3 regions of the Streptomyces sp. NPDC016640 genome follow, and region 1 is predicted to be linked to each of the others. Evidence: riboswitches for the same ligand, from Rfam matches in the RefSeq annotation. Region 1 holds a riboswitch; each other region holds the start of a gene.

The links. A riboswitch is a leader RNA that binds a small molecule or an ion and turns the genes downstream of it on or off. The one in region 1 is predicted to bind cobalamin.
Region 2: it holds a riboswitch for cobalamin, as region 1 does, so the genes downstream of both, ACF07S_RS00845 (ribonucleoside-diphosphate reductase subunit alpha) here and ACF07S_RS21430 (ABC transporter substrate-binding protein) in region 1, are expected to answer to the same signal.
Region 3: it holds a riboswitch for cobalamin, as region 1 does, so the genes downstream of both, ACF07S_RS22025 (FecCD family ABC transporter permease) here and ACF07S_RS21430 (ABC transporter substrate-binding protein) in region 1, are expected to answer to the same signal.

What each region holds. Positions count from the first base shown of each region.
Region 1 covers NZ_JBIBRG010000010.1:123,658-130,331, reverse strand. Annotated here, with positions in the region: gene ACF07S_RS21445 (nuclear transport factor 2 family protein) at 232-669, shown strand; gene ACF07S_RS21440 (ABC transporter ATP-binding protein) at 761-1,582, opposite strand; gene ACF07S_RS21435 (FecCD family ABC transporter permease) at 1,579-2,697, opposite strand; gene ACF07S_RS21430 (ABC transporter substrate-binding protein) at 2,694-3,719, opposite strand; cobalamin riboswitch at 3,747-3,929, opposite strand; gene ACF07S_RS21425 (class I SAM-dependent methyltransferase) at 3,981-4,730, opposite strand; gene ACF07S_RS21420 (MFS transporter) at 4,699-5,967, opposite strand; gene ACF07S_RS21415 (ATP-grasp domain-containing protein) at 5,960-6,674, opposite strand, start outside.
Region 2 covers NZ_JBIBRG010000001.1:177,024-183,697, reverse strand. Annotated here, with positions in the region: gene ACF07S_RS00850 (ribonucleotide-diphosphate reductase subunit beta) at 1-363, opposite strand, end outside; partial or broken gene ACF07S_RS00845 (ribonucleoside-diphosphate reductase subunit alpha) at 420-2,782, opposite strand; cobalamin riboswitch at 2,904-3,076, opposite strand; gene mctP (monocarboxylate uptake permease MctP) at 3,492-5,120, opposite strand; gene ACF07S_RS00835 (DUF3311 domain-containing protein) at 5,117-5,383, opposite strand; gene ACF07S_RS00830 (GntR family transcriptional regulator) at 5,600-6,364, opposite strand; gene nagB (glucosamine-6-phosphate deaminase) at 6,522-6,674, opposite strand, start outside.
Region 3 covers NZ_JBIBRG010000010.1:256,398-263,071, forward strand. Annotated here, with positions in the region: gene ACF07S_RS22015 (ABC transporter substrate-binding protein) at 561-1,583, opposite strand; gene ACF07S_RS22020 (ABC transporter ATP-binding protein) at 1,623-2,396, opposite strand; gene ACF07S_RS22025 (FecCD family ABC transporter permease) at 2,396-3,499, opposite strand; cobalamin riboswitch at 3,601-3,741, opposite strand; gene ACF07S_RS22030 (TauD/TfdA family dioxygenase) at 3,786-4,577, opposite strand; gene ACF07S_RS22035 (MFS transporter) at 4,595-5,902, opposite strand; gene ACF07S_RS22040 (ABC transporter substrate-binding protein) at 6,171-6,674, shown strand, end outside.

The DNA.
Region 1 (6,674 bases):
GACGTTCGGTCCGACATCCTGACATGTCAGATCATGGCCGCAGCGGCGTGACCCCGCCCGTCGCGACGACATGATCGGCGGGTCGGCGGCCCGGGACCGGAGCGTCCGCCGGGGTGGGCCGCCCGCCCGCACCGGCCGCCCGGAGGTGCTGGCGCCGGCCGGTCGATGCCGGTGATGATGGCGCTCCCGCCGCGTCGGCCGGACGCGGATGCCGAATCGGAGTGATGATTCATGACCCCCGCCGCACCCACGACCGCACGCGCCGTGGTGGAGGAGCTGTTGCGCCGGATCGGTGAGGGCGATCCCGGGCGTATCGCCGAGATGTACGCCGAGCGGGGCGACTGGAAACTGGACTGGCCGGAGGCCGAGCACGGCCGGGCCGCCACCCCGTGGATCCGTCACCGCTCCACCCGCGCCGATGCCGCCGCCCACTACCGCGAGCTCGCCGAGCACCATGTGCCCGGGCAGGCGGCGACCGAGATCGAGCGCATCCTCGTCGACGGCGACGACGTGGTCGTGCTCGGCGAGATCCGGCAGACCGCCCGCTCCACCGGCCGTGCCTACCGGGCGCGGTTCGCCCTGCACCTCACCGTCCGGGACGGGCTCGTCACCCGGCACCACGTCTACGAGGACAGCCTGGCCGTCGCCCAGGCGTTCGCGGCGGGGTAGCCGGGCCCGCCGTGGACCGCGCTGAACGGCGGCCCGGTCCACGGCGGCCCCCGCCGGCGCGCCGGCGGGGGCCTGGTACCTCGAGGAGGAGTCAGCCCCGGAGCGGCGCGGGGGGAGCCGGGCGGTCCGCCCGCCGCGTCCCGCCGGGCAGGAAGGTCACGTGCGGGGCGCCCGTGCCCGGATGGACGGCCACCTCCGCCGCGACCCCGTACACCTCGGCCAGCAGCCCGGGGGTGAGGACCTCGGCGGGTGGGCCCGAGGCGGTCACCTCGCCGTCGTGCAGGACGTAGAGGCGGTCGCAGTAGTAGGCGGCCAGGTTGAGGTCGTGCAGGGCGAGCAGCACGGTCGCGGACAGGTCGCGCAGCGCGTCGAGGACGTCCAGCTGATGGCGGATGTCGAGGTGGTTGGTGGGTTCGTCGAGGACGAGCAGGGTGGGCCGCTGCGCGAGGGCGCGGGCGATGAGCACGCGCTGGCGTTCGCCGCCGGAGAGCCGGTCGAAGGGCCGGCCGGCCAGGTGGGCGGCGTCGACCGCGGCGAGCGCGGAGTCGATGAGTTCGGCGTCCTCGGGGGTGTCGCCCGCCAGCAGCCGTTTGTGCGGGGTGCGGCCCATCGCCACGACCTCGCGGACGGCGAGGTCGACGCCGGCCCCGGGTTCCTGCACCACCGCCGCCACGGTGCGGGCCACCTGCCGTACCGGCAGCGACCAGGCGTCGGCGCCGTCGACGCGGACCCGGCCGGCGTCGGGGCGCAGCACGCGGTAGACGGCGCGCAGCAGGCTGGACTTGCCGCTGCCGTTGGGGCCCACCAGCCCGATCGTCTCGCCGGGACGGGCGGTCAGGGACACGTCCCGCACCAGGACGCGCACACCGGCGCTGATCGTGACGCCGTCGACGCGGAGGTCGGTCGCGGTCATGCCACTCCCCGGTCGGTGCCGCGCCGGGCGTCCCGGCGCATCAGCCACAGGAAGAACGGTCCGCCGCACAGCGCCGTGAGCACGCCGACGGGGATCTCCATCGGCGCGGCGACCGTCCGCGCGGCCACATCCGCCCAGACGAGGAAGACCGCGCCGCCGAGCGCGGCCGTCGGCAGGACGCGGCGGTGGTCGCCGCCGACGAACAGGCGCACGATGTGGGGCATCATCAGTCCGACGAAACCGATCGGCCCGGCCGCCGCCACCAGGACGCCGGTGACCAGGGAGAGCAGGACGAACAGGCGGGCGCGGAAGCGGGCCACGTCCAGCCCCATCGTGGTGGCGGCCTCCTCACCGGCCAGCAGCAGATTCAGGTTGCGGGCCTGCGTCATCAGGACGCCGATGCCCAGGAGCACGGCCAGGCCCGGCAGCCACAGCGCCTCCCAGCCGACGCCGCCGAGACCGCCGAGGGTCCAGGCGAGCACCGCGCGGGTCTCGTTGCCCCGGTCGGTGGTCAGCAGCAGCAGGTCCAGCACGGCGGTGAGCACCGCGGCGATCGCCACCCCGGACAGCACCAGCCGCATCGAGGAGATGCGTCCGCCGGTGCGGGCGGTGGCGTAGACGAGCAGCAGCGCGCCCAGCGCGCCCGTGAACGCGGCGGCCGACAGCGACAGCGGCCCGAACACGCCGACCCCGAAGACGATCACCGCGACCGCGCCGAGGGACGCCCCGGAGGAGACCCCCAGGAGGTAGGGCTCGGCGAGCGGGTTGCGCACCAGGGCCTGCAGCGCGGTGCCCACGACCGCCAGCCCGGCGCCGGTCACCGCGCCGAGCAGCACGCGCGGCGCCCGCACGTCCAGCACGATCGTCTCGCGCGCCCGCGACCACTCGGGCGCCGTCCGGCCGGCGCCCAGCGCGTGCGTGACGATGTCCCACACCTGGCCGGGCGGCACCTCCACCGAGCCGATCGCCAGGCCCGCCGTGGCGGAGGCCCCGAGCAGCGCGGCCAGGACGACGAGCGTGACGACCAGGGACGTGCGGCCCGTTGTCGCCCGCCCGGCGGACGTCTCGGGCGGCGCGGCCGGCCCGGCGGGCGCCTCGACGGCGGGGCGGGTCACCGGAAGCTCCCGGGGTGCAGTCCGCGGGCCAGGTCCTCGACGGCGTAGGCCGAGCGGATGCCGACCAGGGTGGAGGTCAGCGGCAGGACGACGAACCGCTCGTTGCGCACGGCGGGCACGTCGGCGAGGGCCGGCTGGGAGCGCAGGAACTCCTTCTTCCGCTCGACGCTTCCGGCGCCGGCGTAGTCGTAGACGGCGATGACCTCGGGCCGGCGTTCGACGACCTGCTCCCAGGAGACGTCCCCGAAGACGTCGTCGAGGTCGCCGAACACGTTGCGGCCGCCGGCCAGCCGGATCAGCTCGGTGCCCAGGCTCCTGCCGCCCGCGGTGAAGGCGCTCTTGTCGCCGCTGTCGTACACGAAGACGGGCACCTCGGGCTCGCCCCCGACCGCGGCGGCGGCCTCGCCCACCCGGCTCCGCAGATCGGCGACCAGCCGCTCGGCCCGGCCGGGGACGCCGAAGATCCGGCCGACGGTGCGGATCTCGGCGTAGGTGTCCTCCATCGTCACCCGCTTCTCGCCGCAGTACTCGCGGTTGAGGTGGGTGTCGATGCCGGCGTCGGCGAATGCCGTGCGGGAGCGGCCCTCGTTCTCGGCGAAGGCGCTGCCGTAGCCGCCGTAGACGAGATCGGGTTCGGCGTCCAGCACGGCCTCGAAGGACGGTTCCCTCTCGGCCAGTTGCGGTACCTCCTCGAAGTCCCGCCTCAGCTCGGGCAGGACGGCCGAGTCGGGGAAGGCGGTGCCGACCATGCGGTCCTTCAGGCCCAGGGCGAGCATCAGCTCGGCGGGGTGCTGGTGGATGGTGACCACCCGGGCCGGCGGCCTGTCGTACGTCGTGCGCACACCGCAGTTGTCGATGGTGACGGGAAAACCCTCGGGGGCCGCCGCGGCGGCCCTCCCTTCGTGCGCGCCGTCGCCGGACGGGCCGCAGCCGGCGGTCAGCAGGGTCGCCGGCAGGACGACGGCCGCGACCGCGGCGCGCAGGGACCGGCGTGTGCGGGCAGGGATGAGCAGGGGGGACACGTGAAGCCTCCTGGAGTCCGCGCTCCTCGGAACGGGCCCGCGACAGGCCAGTGTCCTGACTCCCGGATCGACGTTCCCCCGGCCTTCCCGCGCGGCGCGCAGTGGCGTGTCGAGGGGGTGCACTCCCCGGTCACAGTGGCGGGACCGTGCCGGATTCGCACCGGCTTCCTGTCTCCCGTCGCGGCGATGACCTGGTGATAGTACGGTTCCCCGGCCCGGAGGTGAAAGGGCGCGCGGATCACCCCGCGCGCCCGGCAGCCGTCAGCCTCCGCGGACCGCCCGCAGGACGAGCCGGTCCGCGTTCTCGTCGTAGGGACGGCCGTCGAAGCCGCCGAAGACCTCCACGTGCTCGAACCCCGCCTCCTCGGCCATCCGCCGCAACTCCACCGCGCTGTACACGAACCACACCAGTGTGGCGCGCGTCACCCGCTCGCCCCGGACCAGCACCCAGTCGCTGCGCAACCGCGCCCAGTCGTCCAGCACGGTGTCGGTCTGCACCATCAGGTCGTCACCGCGCCGCACCACTTTGGGCGGGGTGACCCTGCGGGCCAGCAGTTCCTTGCCGGCGAGGTCCAGGACGAGGGTGCCGCCGGCCGCCAGGCAGTCGTGCATGACGCGCAGCACGCGCGCGTTGTCGGCGGGGTCCTCGAAGTACCCGAAGGACGTGAACATGTTGAGGACGACGTCGAAGCCGCCCGGCTGCTCGAACCGGCGTGCGTCGGCCCGCACATGGGTGACGCGGGCGCCGGCGTCCGCCGCCCGCTCGCGCGCGCGCTCCAGCATGGCCGGGCTGAGGTCCACCCCGGTCACCCGGTGGCCGCGAAGGGCGAGCGGCACGGTGAACACCCCCGGCCCGCAGCACAGGTCCAGCACCCGGGACCCGGGCGCGAAGGCCAGCAGGGGAGAGGTGTCCAGCAGCTCCTCGGCCTGGGCGTGGCGCTGTTCGGAGAAGAGGAAGTCGTGGAACTCGGTCCAGAAGTCATCGTCCTGGAATCCGCCCGTCCGTGTCATGCGGTGTCAGTGCTCCTTCGTCGTCGCCGTGGGGGAGGGGACGCCGGGCCGCGAAGCGGCGCAGCGTCAGCAGGAGAGGGGGAAGCAGCAGGCACTGCGCGGCGGCGAGCAGCCAGAACGACCCGGTGTGACCGGCGCGTTCGCCCAGGCCGTAGAGCTGACCGCCCAGCACTCCGCTCGCGCAGGCGCCCAGGCCCGCGGCCAGCCGCTGCTGGCCGAAGACCACGGCGTCGGAACGGGGGCTGTGGCGCAGTGCCTCCAGGTCGTTCTTCAGGAACAGCACGATGTCGCCCAGGGTGATCAGCGCCCCGCCCGCCAGGAGCGCCGTCCGGGTACCGGCCGCCAGCACGGCCAGCCCGGCTCCCAGCGCCGTGAAACCGGCGGCCAGGGCGAGGGCGTACGGCATCCGCCGGATCAGGCCGGACGCGAGCGGCTGCACGATGATGACCAGGGAGAAGCAGAGCAGCAGCACCATGCTGTAGAAGGCGCCGGAGGCACGCTCGACGGCGTACACCGCCAGGAAGTGCTGGAAGTGGAAGTAGAGGTAGAACGCCAGTGCGTTGGCGGCGAACGGCAGGACGGCCACGCCGGTCAGCAGGCCCGGCCGGGCGGTGCCCGCGGCGGACGGGCGGCGGTCCTCGCCCACTTCGGGGAGCCGTGCGTGGCCCGCGGCGACCGCGAGGAACAGCCCGGTGACGACCGCGAACAGATGGCCGGGCGAGGACAGCACGAAGGGCCCGGCCACCAACGGGCCCACCGCCATGCCCGCGTTGAGCGCCGCGTTGCCCGCCGACAGGAACGCCGGGCGGCGCTCCTCGTCCACGCCGTGCACCAGGTACGCCTTGTTGGCGGGCAGGTAGAGCGCGGCGCCGCAGCAGGTGAGGACCAGCGCGCCGACGGCCAGCGGCGGCCAGCGCAGCGCCGCCAGGAAGCCGGCGAATCCGGCCGTGCGCACGACCAGCGCCCAGAGCATCGTGCGGCGCAGCCCGATCCGGTCCGCCAGCGCCCCGCCGACGACGCCGCCGGAGAACTGCACGAGGGACGCCACGGCCAGCACGACGCCGACCGCGCCGAGGCCCATCCCCAGCCGTTCGTGCAGGAACACCGACATGAACGGCAGGACCATGAAACTGCCGAGCGGGATCAGGAACGAGCTGAGCAGCAGGAAGCGCAGCGGACCGTCGAGCGGGAACAGCGTCCCCCGCGACGTCCCCTCCCGCCGGGCGCGTTCACCCACCGGAGGTCTCCGGGCGGGCCGGCTCGGGGAACGGCGCGGTGAGGACGCGCAGGGCGCCCGCGGCGGCCACCGCCCGGTGCGTGGCGAGTTCGGCGGTCTCGGCCTCGGCGTAGACGATGCCCGCGTACCCGCGGCTGTCGTCCAGGTGCTCGACGCGGTCACCGACCGACTTGACCGGGTACCAGGCGGGCGAGCCCGGCATGTCCGCCAGCCGGTCGAGCCCGGCGACGCCGGTGAACACGCCGGGCGCGGCCGGGTAGCCCAGGACGAAGGCCACGGCCGGGCCGCCGGGCGGTTCGACGTCCATCAAGGCGGGGCGGCGGCCCAGCGCGGCCTCGATCATCGCCTCGTACACGTTGACGCCGAGCGCCCGGCACAGCCCCTCGCCGACCAGCGCGCCCCCGATCCTGGGATTGATCTCCACCACCTCGGGACCGCCGGCGGTCAGCACGAACTCCACGTGCGCGAAGCGGTCGGTGTACCCGATGGCGGCCAGCACCTCGCCGAGCCACCGCTCCAGCGAGGCCCGCCGCGCCTCCGGGAAGGCCACGGGGAAGGCGGTGATCTCCTCGCGGAAGTACGGCTCCGGCGACATGAGCCTGCTGGAGACGCCGAGGAGACGGGTACGGCCCGCCCAGGTGAGGGTCTCGGCGCTGTAGACCGGGCCGCTGAAGTAGGGCTCGGCGAACAGCCGGCCCTTCAGGTCC
Region 2 (6,674 bases), on a different contig from region 1:
CTCCGGGTCGGGCAGGTAGGTGTCCAGCAGGGTCAGATAGAACTGGACGTGCACCGCCTCCTCGAAGAGCTGTCGCGACAGGTACAGCCGCGCCTCGGGGGAGTTGATGTGCTTGTAGAGGGTGAGCACCAGGTTGTTCGCCACGATGGAGTCGCCGGTGGCGAAGAAGGCCACGAGCCGGCCGATGAGGTGCTGTTCGGCGGGGCTCAGCCTGGCGAGGTCGGCCACGTCGGAGTGGAGATCGACCTCCTCCACGGTCCAGGTGTTCTTGATGGCGTCCCGGTAGCGGTCGTAGAAGTCGGGGTAGCGCATGGGGCGCAGCGTCAGTTCGAAGCCCGGGTCGAGCAGGTTCTTCGTCGTCATCACAGTCGGCGCGGAGCGCCGTCCTCCAGGGGTGGTGGTCGGGCGGCGGGTGGGCATTACTGGCAGGCCTCGCAGGACTCGGGGTTTTCCAGGGAGCAGGCGACGGCCTCGGGGTCGGCCGCCCGCGGAACGGGGACGGACGCGCGCGCCGCTCGGGCGATCCGGGTCGCCGGGCGGGAACGGAGGTAGTAGGTGGTCTTGAGGCCCTGCTTCCAGGCGTAGGCGTACATCGAGGAGAGCTTGCCGATGGTCGGCGTCTCCAGGAACAGGTTCAGCGACTGCGCCTGGTCCAGGAACGGGGTGCGGGCGGCCGCCATGTCGATCAGGGAGCGCTGCGGGATCTCCCATGCCGTGCGGTACAGCCGGCGCACCTCCTCGGGGATCCACGTGAAGTCCTGCACCGAGCCGCCCGCCTCGCGCAGCGCCTCACGGGTGCGCGCGTCCCACACGCCGAGCCGCTTCAGGTCGTCGACCAGGTAGGAGTTGACCTGGAGGAACTCCCCGGACAGCGTCTCGCGCTTGAACAGGTTGGACACCTGTGGCTCGATGCACTCGTACGCCCCCGCGATCGACGCGATGGTGGCGGTGGGCGCGATCGCCAGGAGCAGCGAGTTGCGCATCCCGACCGAGGCGATCCGCGTCCGCAGTGCCGCCCAGCGCTCCGGCCAGGCCGGGTCCGTGCCGTAGTGGTCCGGGTGCAGCACGCCCCGGGCGGTGCGGGTCTTCTCCCAGGCGGGCAGCGGGCCGTCCCGCTCGGCGAGGTCGGCGGAGGCCTCGTAGGCGGCGAGCATGATCCGCTCGGCGATCCTGGTGGACAGGTCCTTCGCCTCGGGCGAGCCGAAGGGCAGGCGCAGCTTGAAGAAGACGTCCTGGAGGCCCATCGCGCCCAGGCCCACCGGCCGCCAGCGGGCGTTGGAGCGGCCCGCCTGCTCGGTCGGGTAGAAGTTGATGTCCACCACCCGGTCGAGGAAGGTGACGGCCGTGCGTACGGTGCTGTCCAGCCGCTCCCAGTCGAGGTCGCCGGCGGCCGGGTCGACGAACGCGCCGAGGTTGACCGACCCCAGGTTGCAGACCGCCGTCTCCCCGTCGTCGGTGACCTCCAGGATCTCCGTGCAGAGGTTGGAGGAGTGGATGACTTGCCCCGGCTCGGCGGTCTGGTTGGCGGTGCGGTTGGCGGTGTCCTTGAAGGTCATCCAGCCGTTGCCGGTCTGGGCGAGGGTGCGCATCATGCGGCCGTACAGCTCGCGGGCCGGGAGCGTCTTCCGCGCCAGGCCCGCGGCCTCGGCGGCCCGGTACGCCGCGTCGAACTCCTCGCCCCACAGGTCGACCAGCTCGGGCACGTCCGCCGGGGAGAACAGCGACCAGGGCGCGTCCGCGTCGACCCGGCGCATGAACTCGTCCGGCACCCAGTGCGCGAGGTTCAGGTTGTGCGTACGGCGGGCGTCCTCACCGGTGTTGTCGCGCAGCTCCAGGAACTCCTCGATGTCGGAGTGCCAGGTCTCCAGGTAGACCGCCGCCGCGCCCTTGCGCCGCCCGCCCTGGTTGACCGCGGCGACCGAGGCGTCCAGCGTCTTCAGGAACGGGACGATGCCGTTGGAGTGCCCGTTGGTGCCGCGGATCAGCGAACCCCGGGAGCGGATGCGGGAGTAGGCCAGGCCGATGCCCCCCGCGTGCTTGGAGAGGCGGGCCACCTGGTGGTAGCGGTCGTAGATGGAGTCCAACTCGTCCTTGGGGGAGTCGAGCAGGTAGCAGGACGACATCTGCGGGTGCCGCGTACCGGAGTTGAACAGCGTGGGGGAGGAGGGCAGGTAGTCCAGGCGGCTCATCAGCCGGTAGAGCGAGGCGACCTCGTCCACCGAGCGCGCGGTGTCGTCCTCGGCGAGACCGGCGGCGACGCGCAGCAGGAAGTGCTGGGGCGTCTCGAGGACCTTGCGGGTGACCGGGTGGCGCAGCAGGTAGCGGCTGTGCAGGGTGCGCAGGCCGAAGTAGCCGAAGCGGTCGTCGGCCCGGGTGTCGATCAGTGCGTCGAGGCGGTCCGCGTGCAGCCGGACGAACTCGGCGGTCCGGTCGGCGATCAGCCCCTCGCGGTGCCCGGTCGCGACGGACCCGGTGAACGACGTGACGCCCTGCGAGGCGGCCTCGGCGCGGATGCCGACGGTCAGCAGGCGGGCCGCGAGCCGGGAGTAGACCGGGTCCTCGGAGATGAGCCCGGCCGCCGCCTCGGTGGCCAGCTCCCGCAGCTCCGCCTCGTCGGCTCCGGCGGACCGGCCGCGCAGCGCGGCGGCGGCGACCCGGCCGGGGTCGGCGTCGGGCAGGTCGGCGGTCAGCCCGGTCAGGGTCCGCAGCAGCGCGGCACCGGGGCCGTCGCCCCCTCGGTCACGTCGATGGCTGAAGCCGGATCGGCTGGCGCGATGGTCACGTGTGGCTCTCCCTCGCTCGGCACGGGGCCTCACGGGGGCGGGCGGCAGCACACGAGCGCACGCGGCGTCGCGTCCACCGGCCCATCCCACGAGGCCCGGACGTCCATGCACCCGGACCGGACGGCCGGGCGCACTGTCGGCAGGTCCTCGGACTGACGTCCATGCGTACGCGAAGGCGCGCGGGCATGGGTACACCGTTGCGGGACAGTTCCGGATTCGCACCGGATTCCCCTGCGGCGACAGCGAGCATGAGCATACATCTTGTGTCGGGTGCCGCCCGCAATCCCATATGTTGTGTCGCGCTGCTCTCGGAGCGTCAACTCGTAGGTGGGGAGAGTGAGGTCGCACAGCTCCGGCGGAGGGTTCCGGTCGTGCTCGGGGGCGCGGGTGGGACCCGCCGCTCGTGGACGCGGTGGACGCGGTGGACGGAGCGCACGGCGCGCCGGGCCCGGATGTGCCGGCCGTCGGACCGCCGCCGGGCACGAAGGCCACCCGCCCGGCACCGGCCCGTTCTCCGCGGCGACCGGCACCTCGGCCGCGCGCCTCGCCACGTCCCTGAGCTCGCCGGGGCAGGCGTCGCTCTTCCCGAAGCCGAGCGGCCCGTCCAGCGGACGGGCCCTGTGCGGCGATGTCCACGGGGGCCGCCGGACGGGTACGGCGACGGGCCGCCGGATGTCTCCGACGGCCCGTCGCCCGAGGTCCGCGGCGTCAGTGCGAGCTGCCCGCCGTGGCCGGCGGGAGCTCCACCCGGACGCCGGGGTCACCCGCGTCCGCCGTGTAGTCCTGCGGCTTGGTCTCGTCGACGCCCTCGGGCGCCTTGACTGCCCTCATGACGAAGGTCAGGGCCACCGTCACCAGGACGTTGATCACGAAGGCGGTGAGACCGATGTAGCCGATCTCGCCGATGCCCGGGATCTCCTCCGACGAGCCGCCGAAGTGCTTCTGCGTCGGCGAGGCCACCCCGTACGCGGCGGCCGTGCCGTAGACCATGCCGACCGCCCAGCCGCCGAGCAGCGCCCAGCGGTGGAACCAGCGGGTGAAGAGACCGCCCACCAGGGCGGGGAAGGTCTGCAGGATCCAGATGCCGCCGAGGAGCTGGAAGTTGATGGCGACCGTCTTGTCCATGGTCAGGACGAAGGCCAGCGCACCCACCTTCACCAGCAGGGAGACGATCTTGGAAACCTTGGTCTCCTGCGCCGGGGTCGCGTCCGGCTTGATGAAGTCCTTGTAGATGTTGCGGGTGAACAGGTTCGCCGCCGCGATGGACATGATCGCCGCCGGCACCAGCGCGCCGATGCCGATCGCCGCGAAGGCCACACCCGCGAACCAGTCCGGGAACATGTCCTCGAACAGCTGCGGGATCGCCAGCTGCCCGTTCTCCACCTTCACCCCGGCCGCGATCGCCATGAAGCCCAGCAGCGCCAGCAGCCCCAGCATCAGGGAGTACAGCGGCAGGATCGTGGTGTTGCGGCGGATCACCTCACGGCTGCGCGAGGACAGCGTCGCGGTGATCGAGTGCGGGTACATGAACAGTGCGAGCGCCGAGCCCAGCGCCAGCGTGGCGTACGTCCACTGGCCCGCCTCACCCGGCACCAGCGCCCCGCGCGGCGCGCCCGTGGCCGGGTTGGTCTGGCTGTACGCCTCGCTCGCCGAGGCGAAGATCTCGTCGAAGCCGCCCAGCTTGATCGGGATGTAGATGATCGCCACCGCGATCACGAGGTAGATCAGCGTGTCCTTGACGAACGCGATCAGCGCGGGGGCCCGCAGCCCCGACGAGTACGTGTACGCCGCCAGCACACCGAACGCGAGCAGCAGCGGCAGGTCCTTGACGAACCAGTTGGTGTCCTCGCCGCCGCCGACGCCCATCACGTCCAGCACGGCCTGGATGCCGACCAGCTGGAGCGCGATGTACGGCATCGTCGCCAGGATCCCGGTGACCGCGACGGCCAGCGACAGCCCCTTCGAGCCGAACCGGCCGCGCACGAAGTCGGACGTCGTCACATAGCCGTGCTTGTGCGACACCGACCACAGCCGGGGCAGGAAGGTGAAGATCAGCGGGTACACCAGGATCGTGTACGGCACCGCGAAGAAGCCGGCCGCGCCCGCCGCGTAGATCGCCGCCGGAACGGCCACGAAGGTGTAGGCGGTGTACAGGTCGCCGCCGAGCAGGAACCAGGTCACCCAGGTGCCGAAGGACCGCCCGCCCAGACCCCACTCGTCGAGGCTGTGCTCGTTCGCGGCCCTGCGCCAGCGCGCGGCCAGGAAGCCCATGACCGTGACGAGCACGAAGAAGAAGATGAAGACGGCGAGTGCCACGCCGTTCACGCCCTCGTTCACCGCGACGCACCGCCCTTCGAGGCCGAGCGGCCGCGCTGGTCACGCTGCCACAGCTTGTACGCGACCATCGTGAGCGCGGTGGAGATCAGCACCCAGAGCATCTGGTACCAGTAGAAGAACGGGATGCCGATGACGACGGGGTCGGTCTTCGCGTACGAACCGACCCAGAGCATGGCCACGAACGGCGCGACGAGACAGAGGGCGATGACGACGCGCACGGGCGTCACCACCGGGCCTCCTGTGGATTCTGGGGCTTGTGACATCAGACGGCTCCCGTCCCCTTACTGATCACCGACGGTAATGCGCAGGAAATCTAGGTCAGGGACGGCGCCGGTGGTAACCCCTCGTCCGCATGGCGGTATCCAGACGCCGCCCAACCGAGAGGAAACAGCAATGAAGACCCCGTCCGCCGCCCGCTTTGCCGGGATGTGTGAACGCGGTCCGGTTGCCGGGACGTGCGAACGCGGTCCGGGGCCGGCTCAGTCCCGGGGGCGCTTGAGCCGCGCGACGAACTTGTACCGGTCGCCCCGGTACACCGAGCGCACCCACTCCACCGGCTGTCCGTCCCGGTCCAGCGAGTGCCGGGAGAGCATCAGCATCGGCAGTCCGACGTCGGTGCCGAGCAGACCGGCCTCGCGCGGGGTGGCCAGGGACGTCTCGATGGTCTCCTCCGCCTCCGCGAGGTGGACGTCGTACACCTCGGCGAGGGCGGTGTAGAGGGAGGTGTACTTCGCCAGGCTGCGGCGCAGCGCCGGGAAGCGCTTCGCGCTCAGATGGGTCGTCTCGATGGCCATCGGCTCGCCGTTGGCCATGCGCAGCCGCTCGATGCGCAGCACCCGTCCGCCGGGTGCGATGTCGAGCAGCACGGCGAGCCGGTCGTCGGCGGTGATGTAGCCGAGGTCCAGCAGCTGCGAGGTGGGTTCCAGGCCCTGGGCGCGCATGTCCTCGGTGTACGAGGTGAGCTGCAGCGCCTGGGAGACCTTGGGCTTGGCGACGAAGGTGCCCTTGCCCTGGATGCGCTCCAGGCGCCCTTCGACCACCAGCTCCTGGAGTGCCTGGCGCACGGTGGTGCGCGAGGTGTCGAACTCCGCCGCCAGCGTGCGCTCGGGCGGCACCGGCGTGCCGGGCGGCGCCGTCTCGGTCATGTCGAGCAGATGCTTCTTCAGCCGGTAGTACTTGGGCACACGCGCCGTACGGACCGTGGTCCCACCCTCGTTCTCCGCACTGCTGACGTCGGTGCTCATGCTCTGCCTTCCCGGCTCCGAGTGCCGAAACGGCCGACATCCGCATCGGCCACGGCTGACATCGTGGCACGGCCCGCCGCGGGGGTGCGCCCCGCACGCTCCGTGATCTCCTCTGTATACCTTTGCGACAAGGGCTGGTCTAGTCCACGGCCCCGGCTCAGATGCCCTGCCACCCCGGCTTGTTCGCGTAGGTGTGCCGGAAGTAGTCGGCGAGCTTCAGCTTGGAGGCGGCCGCCTCGTCGACGACCACCGTGGCGTGCGGGTGCAGCTGGAGCGCGGACGCCGGGCAGACCGCCGCCACCGGTCCCTC
Region 3 (6,674 bases), 130 kb from region 1:
GTAGTCGCCACCGCATCATGTGCGGTGGGCAGTTGACAAACTCCTGCGGGCGACATCCCGCTCTGGTATGAGGCTTCGTACGACAGGCCGATAACCTTCCCGAACAAGGGAGCGGGAAGGGAAAGGAAGCGATCCGAGCTGGTCACAAGCGGTCAGGCGGTTCCGGTCGGCAGGGAGGGATCCCGGTGCTCCGCATCCGCCGGCGCCCCCTCGCGTGCTTCCGGGGCCGATCCGGGCGGGGCCGCCGGGCCGACGGAGCACCTCTCACTACGGCCAGAACATCACTCACCGTGAGGGAAGGGCCCCGGGACCGGGGAGCGGCCGACGTCCGACGGCAGGGTCCGGGGGCTGTGCGGCCCCGGTGCTCTCAGCGGTCGCCGGCGAGGTCCAGGCCGCCCTCGACGGGCGGCGCGGCCTGCGCGGCCGGTGCGGTGCCGTGGCTCAGGGCGGTGTCCCGGTGACGTGCGACCGGCGTGGAGAACGGCCGCCACCGGGCTCGGCCGGCAGCTGCCCGTCCGGCTCGAAGGGCTCACCGCCGCGGGAAAGGCGAGCCCTCGGGTTCAGGAGTGGAGGTTTCCCAGGTCCGCCGCGAGTGAGCTGATGGCCGCGGGGTTGCGCGGGCTCTCGACGAGGTCGGCGTAGTCGAGGGTGACGATCCGGTCGTTCTTGACGGCGGAGACGTTCGCGAGCGGCTTGTAGGACTTGAGGAACGCGCGCTTCTGCTCCGCTGTGGTGTCGCCGTAGTCGTTGATCACGATGACCTCGGGGTCGCGGGCGACGACCGTCTCCCAGCCCACGGTGGTCCAGCTGTCCTGGAGGTCCTTCATGATGTGGTCGCCGCCGGCTTTGGTGATGATGTCCTGGGGTCCCGCGAAGGCGCCGGAGGTGAACGGCTTGTCCTGTCCGCTGTCGTAGAGGAACACCCGCGGTCGGTCCGCGCCCTTCGGAGCCTTCGCCTGTGCATCGGCCACTTGCTCGCGGAACTCGGTGATGAGGGTTTCGGCCCTGTCCTCGACGTCGAACACCTTGCCCAGGTTCCGCAGGTCCGTGTACAGCGCGTCGAGCGGTGGCATCACGCCGCGTGCCTTGCCCCGTCCGTTGCGGCACGACTCGCTGAGCAGATACGAGTCGATGCCCAGGCGTCGCAGCGCGGCGGGCGTGAAGCCCTCGCCCTCGTTGAAGCCGTAGTTCCAGCCCGCGAAGACCAGGTCGGCACGGGCGTCCAGGACCAGCTCCTTGTTGATCCGGTCCTTCGAGAGCCACTCGGTCTTCCGGTAGCCGTCCTTCCACGGCACCTTCGTGAGGTCGCCCTTGTCGTCGGGCATGACGTATCCCGCCATGTGGTCCTCGAGACCGAGCGCGAACATGATCTCGGTGATCCCCACGTCGTTGGTGACCACGCGCCGCGGAGCCCTCTCGAACGTTCTCTGTTCGCCGCAGTTCTCGACAGTGACCGGATAGTGGCCGTCGGACGCCCGGGCGCCGTCTCGCTTCCCCTCCTCCGACGAGACGCTCGCCCCGCAGCCGGTGACGGCGAAGGCCAGAACGAGGGCGAGGGCGGCGGGGCGTGCGCGGTTCGGCATGGGGGGGTGACTCCTTCGAGGGTGGACCGGGGAGGGGAACTACTGGGCGGGAAGACGGTCGAAGAGCAGCTGGACCGCGCCCGTTTCGGGATGGGGGACGCGGTGCGCACGGACGCCGAAGACATCGGTCAGCAACACCGGCGTGAGGACATCGTGGGGTGCGCCGGAGGCGACGATCCGCCCGCCGTCGATGACGTGGACGAGGTCGCAGTGGAGCGCGGCGAGGTTGAGGTCGTGCAGCGCGGCGAGCACGGTCAGTCCGCTGGCCCGGACCAGGGACAGGACCTCCAACTGCTGGGCTATGTCCAGGTGGTTGGTGGGCTCGTCCAGCACCAGGACCTGCGGCTGCTGGGCGAGCGCGCGGGCGATCAGGACCCGTTGCTTCTCACCGCCGGAGAGCGTGAGGAAGCCCCGGTCGGCCAGATGGCCGGCGCCGACTCCCTCCAGCGCGGCGGCACACGCGCGCCGGTCCTCGCCGGTCTCCCGGGTCACCGAACCCTGGTGCGGCAACCTGCCCATGGCCACGACCTCGGCCACGGTGAAGTCGAACTCCGCGACCGCTTCCTGTGGAAGGGCCGCGAGCCGGCGGGCGCTTTCTCGCGTGTTCAAGGCCAGCAGGTCGTCGCCGTCGAGGCGTATCGCACCAACCGTGGGGCGCAGGGCCCGGTAGACGCATCGCAACAGGGTCGACTTGCCGCTGCCGTTGGGCCCGACGAGCCCCACGAACTGGCCGCTGCCCGCCCGCAGCGATACGTCCTCCACCAGCCGCGTGCCGGAGATCTCCACGGTCACCGTGTCGATGTCGACCTGCATCACACGCCCCCGAAGGTGTAGGTGCGGCGGCGCATGAGCAGGACGAAGCACGGCACACCGATCGCCGCCGTCAGGACGCCCAGCGGCAGTTCGGCCGGGGCGAGCACCACGCGCGACAGGACGTCGACCCAGATCAGCAGCACGGCACCGGCCGGGGGCGCGACGGCCAGCAGCCGGCGGTGGTCCGCCCCGACCAGCATCCGGGCGGCGTGCGGCACCATCAGGCCCACGAAGCCGATCGCCCCGCTGACCGCGACCACCGCCCCGGTGACGGCGGCGGTCGTCAGGAAGAGTTCCTTGCGCAGCCGGCCGGGGTCCACCCCCAGCGCGGCAGCGGTCTCGTCACCCATCGCCAGGGCGTTCAGGCGCCGGGCCGAGAAGCCGAGGTGGGCGAGGCCGCCGAGCACCGCGCCCGCGGCGACCGGCACGGAGGACCAGCTCGCACCGCCCAGACTGCCGAGCAGCCACATCATCGCGGACCGGGCCGCCTCACCGTGCTCGGCGGCGAACACCATGAACGTGGTCACGGCCGAGAAGCCGTAGTACATGGCGGTACCGGTCAGCACGAGCCGGAGCGGTGTCAGCCCCCGCGGGGTCCGGGCGATCGCGTACACCAGCGTCATGGCCGCGAGCGCGGAGAGGAACGCCGCCGTGGACAGCGCCCAGACACCGAGCGCGCCGAAGGCGCCGAAGATGAGCACGGCGTTGGCGCCGACGCCCGCGCCGGAGGAGATGCCGAGGACGAACGGGTCCGCGAGCGCGTTGCGGACCATGGCCTGGACGGCGACGCCCACGGCCGCCAGACCGGCGCCGACCACCGCGGCCAGCACGGCGCGCGGGAAGCGCAGTTCCCACACGATGGTGTAGGAGGAGACCTCGTCCGGAGCTATGAGCCCACCGGTCAGCCCCGCCCAGAGGTAGTGCAGCGCCTCGCTCCAGGAGAGCCCCGACGCCCCGGTACTCGCCCCACAGACCAGGGAGACGGGGAGCGCGACACACAGACCGGTCACGAGCAGGGGCAACGGGACGCGCCGGGGCGGTGGGGGCCCGCCGCTCGTGGTGCGGTGCGGTACGGCGGGTATGGGGTCGCGGAGCGTGGCCACAGGCGGATCGCTTTCGCCTCGGGCCGTGCACCTGCGTGATCGAAGGAGCGGGCCCGGGCGCTGGACCCCGTGCGCAGCACCTCTCGCAGTCCACGGCGATTGACAGGGGCTTCACCACCGCGGGTGATCGGGCTCACGGAATCCCGTACGGGATTCCGCCTACCGTTGCGGGTCAGCGCCGGACTTCGACCGGACTTCCCCCACGAGGCGCTTGCAGCCTAGCGTGTGTTCCCACGCCTTCTCCCCCTGGGGGGCGCAGGTTTGCGCCACCGCGGTGGGGACACGTTCAGCGGGCGTCGGCCGTGCGCAGGGTGAGGATGCGGACGGTGCGCTCACCGGTGTGCGCGTCGCGGCCGTGCCAGCAGCGGTAGTTGTCGAGGACGAGGATGTCGCCCTCGGCGAGCCGGAAGCGCGGTAGGGCCGGTTCGAGGGCGTGCACCGTCTCGTCGAAGCGGGCCAGCATGGCGCGTACCCGGTCGGTGTCCGGGTCGCGGTGCAGGGGCACGGCCCCGTCGGTGCGGCGGACGACGCGACGGCCGGTGCGGGTGTACTCGACGTGCCGGGCGACGCGTGGGGTGGCGGGAAGTCCGCGCGTCCCCGCCCACTCGCCGTACAGGTCGACGTCGGTACCGGTGAGGAAGTCCAGGAGGGCGGGGTCGGTCGACGCCAGGCCGTCGACGAGGCCGTACGCGTCGAGCGCGAAGGAGTCGCCTCCGCGGGGAGCGGGCCGGACGCACTGGATCAGGACGTGGTCCTCGTCGGGGTGCCGCCGCCTGCCGGGTACGCCGCCGACGTCGACGACGAGGTCGAAGCTGTCGGCGTGCAGGTGGACGGGGCCGGCGTCACGGGAGGTGCGCACGCGGTGCGGATACAGCTCCCGCAGACGGCTGCCCAGGGTGCGGGCCGCGGCGACGGCGAGGGCGTCGGCTGTGTTCTCGTAACCGGTGAGGACGACGGCTCCGTCCCGTGACAGGAGGGTGCGGGCCTCCTGCTCCCGTTCGCCGGCCACCCGGCCGGGGACGAGGCCCGAAGGCGTGGGGGGAGCAGACGGCTGGGTGCTGTGGCTGAGTGAGTGCATGACCCGAGACTGCCGCATCAGGCGGCGCTCCCGGCTTTCCCCTCGGCTCCGGACGGCGCCTCGGGCCTGCGGGAGAAGTGGCGGGCGCTGGGCACCAGGGCGGCGACGGCCGGGGCGGCGAAGCAGGTCAGTGCGCAGACCGCGAGGACGGCGCGGGTGCCGAAGGCGTCGATGGCCGGCGCGATGAGGACGAGCCCGACCGGGGCGAGGCCGTAGGAGAGCAGGAAGTCCAACGAGGAAACCCGGGCGAGCTTGTCCGGTGCGACCTCGCGCTGGGTCGCGGTGAACCACGGCACGTTGAACAGCTCGATGCCGATGCCGGCGACGGCGTAGGCGGTCATCACCACCACGGGGTGCACGGGGACCATCAGGCTCAGCGGGGCGAAGCCGTAGGCGGCGAGGCCCGCCAGAGCGGTCCAGCCCGCCGATCGCGGGCGCCAGCGGGCGACGAGCAGGGCCGCGGCCAGCGCACCGGCGGTGTAGGCGGTCATCGCACCCGCGAGCACGACCTCGGTGCCGTACTCGTCGCGGCTGACCAGGGGCAGGGCGACGCCGGTCGCGGAGTAGCCGGTGGCTATGACGGCCGTCAGGGCCGCCAGTCCGGCGACGAACCACGGGTGCCTGCGGGCTTCACGGACGCCGTCGGCGAACTCGGCCAGGAACGACACCCGTTGGGGACGTTCGGCGCAGGGAGCGCCCTCGGTCCCGGTGCCGGCATGTGCGCCCGGTCCGGGCAGGAGGGCGGCGACGAGCCACAGCAGGCCGATGCCGAGCAGCAGGGCGCGGGTGCCGAGGAACACGGCGAGCAGGGCGGTCAGTGAAGGCCCCGTCAGGGTGGTGACCCTGACCGCGAGCGTCATGGCGGCGTTGGCCTGCTGCCTGCGGCCGGCATCGACGACCTCGGCGGTCAGGGCCTGGAAGGCGGGCCGGCAGGCGCCCTGACCCGCGCCGGCCAGGGCGGCGGCCGACGCCATCAGCAGGACCGAGCGGCCGAGTCCGGCGGCGATCAGCGGTGCCGCGACTCCCGCCGCCAGTCCCGCCCACAGCACGACGCCCCGGCGGGAGTGCCGGTCGGCCAGTACTCCGGCGACGGGCACCGCGGCGAGGAATCCCGCGGTGCGTGCCGCGAGCAGCAGGCCGAGATCGGTGACGTCGAGCGTGCGGTCGAGCACCGCGAACCCCAGCACGAACGGCAGGGCCCAGGTCGCCAGACCCGAGGCTGTGGCGCCCGTCCAGAGCCGTAGGAAGGCGGCGTCGAGCAGGAGGGGCCGCTGCTTTCCGGGGGTGTCCTCCGACGCCGTGGTCGGTATGAGTGGGGTCGGCACGTCGTGACGCTCCTGTCGTTCGTGGACCTGGTCGGATGGTGCGCGGCCGCGGCCGGACCGGCTTCGGGGGCGACCCGTGGTCCCGCCGACCACAGGCGCGCTCGGGGCCGTTGGCGGCTGCCGGCACACGGCGGAGTGTCCGAGCCCGCCACCGCGTCACCCCCCGGGGGGCTAGCGTGATGAAAATCGTTGTCGCTAGAGTAGCCGCCAACCCGACCGAGCTCCCTGCATGATCGGCATCACGGCCTCTTCCAGACCGGAGGAACCCATGCGCCACCCCGCACGATTAGGCGTCGCTCTGGCCACGCTCGCTCTCACGGCCGTCGGCTGCTCATCGTCGGGGGAGTCCTCCGCCGACGGCTCCGCGGACAAAGCGGCCGCGCGGACGACGACCGTGACGAGTTGCGGCCGGAAGCTCTCCTTCGACGAACCGCCGAAGCGCGCCGTCGCCCTGGACCAGTCCGCCACGGAGACGCTGCTGGAACTCGGGCTCGGGGACCGCATGGCCGGAACCGCGAACCTGAAGACGAAGATCGCCAAGGAGTACCGGGAAGCCTACGCCCAGGTGCCGGTGCTCAGCCCCAAGGTCCTCACCGGCGAACAGCTGCGCGCGGCCGCTCCCGACATCGTCATCGCCTCCTTCGACGACCTCTACGCCAAGGACCGGGTCGGCACCCGTGAGGAACTCGCCGAACTGGAACTGCCCTCCTATGTGAGCGCCGTGGAGTGTCCGAAACACAACGCCCCGGACAAGACCCCGTTCGACCTCCTC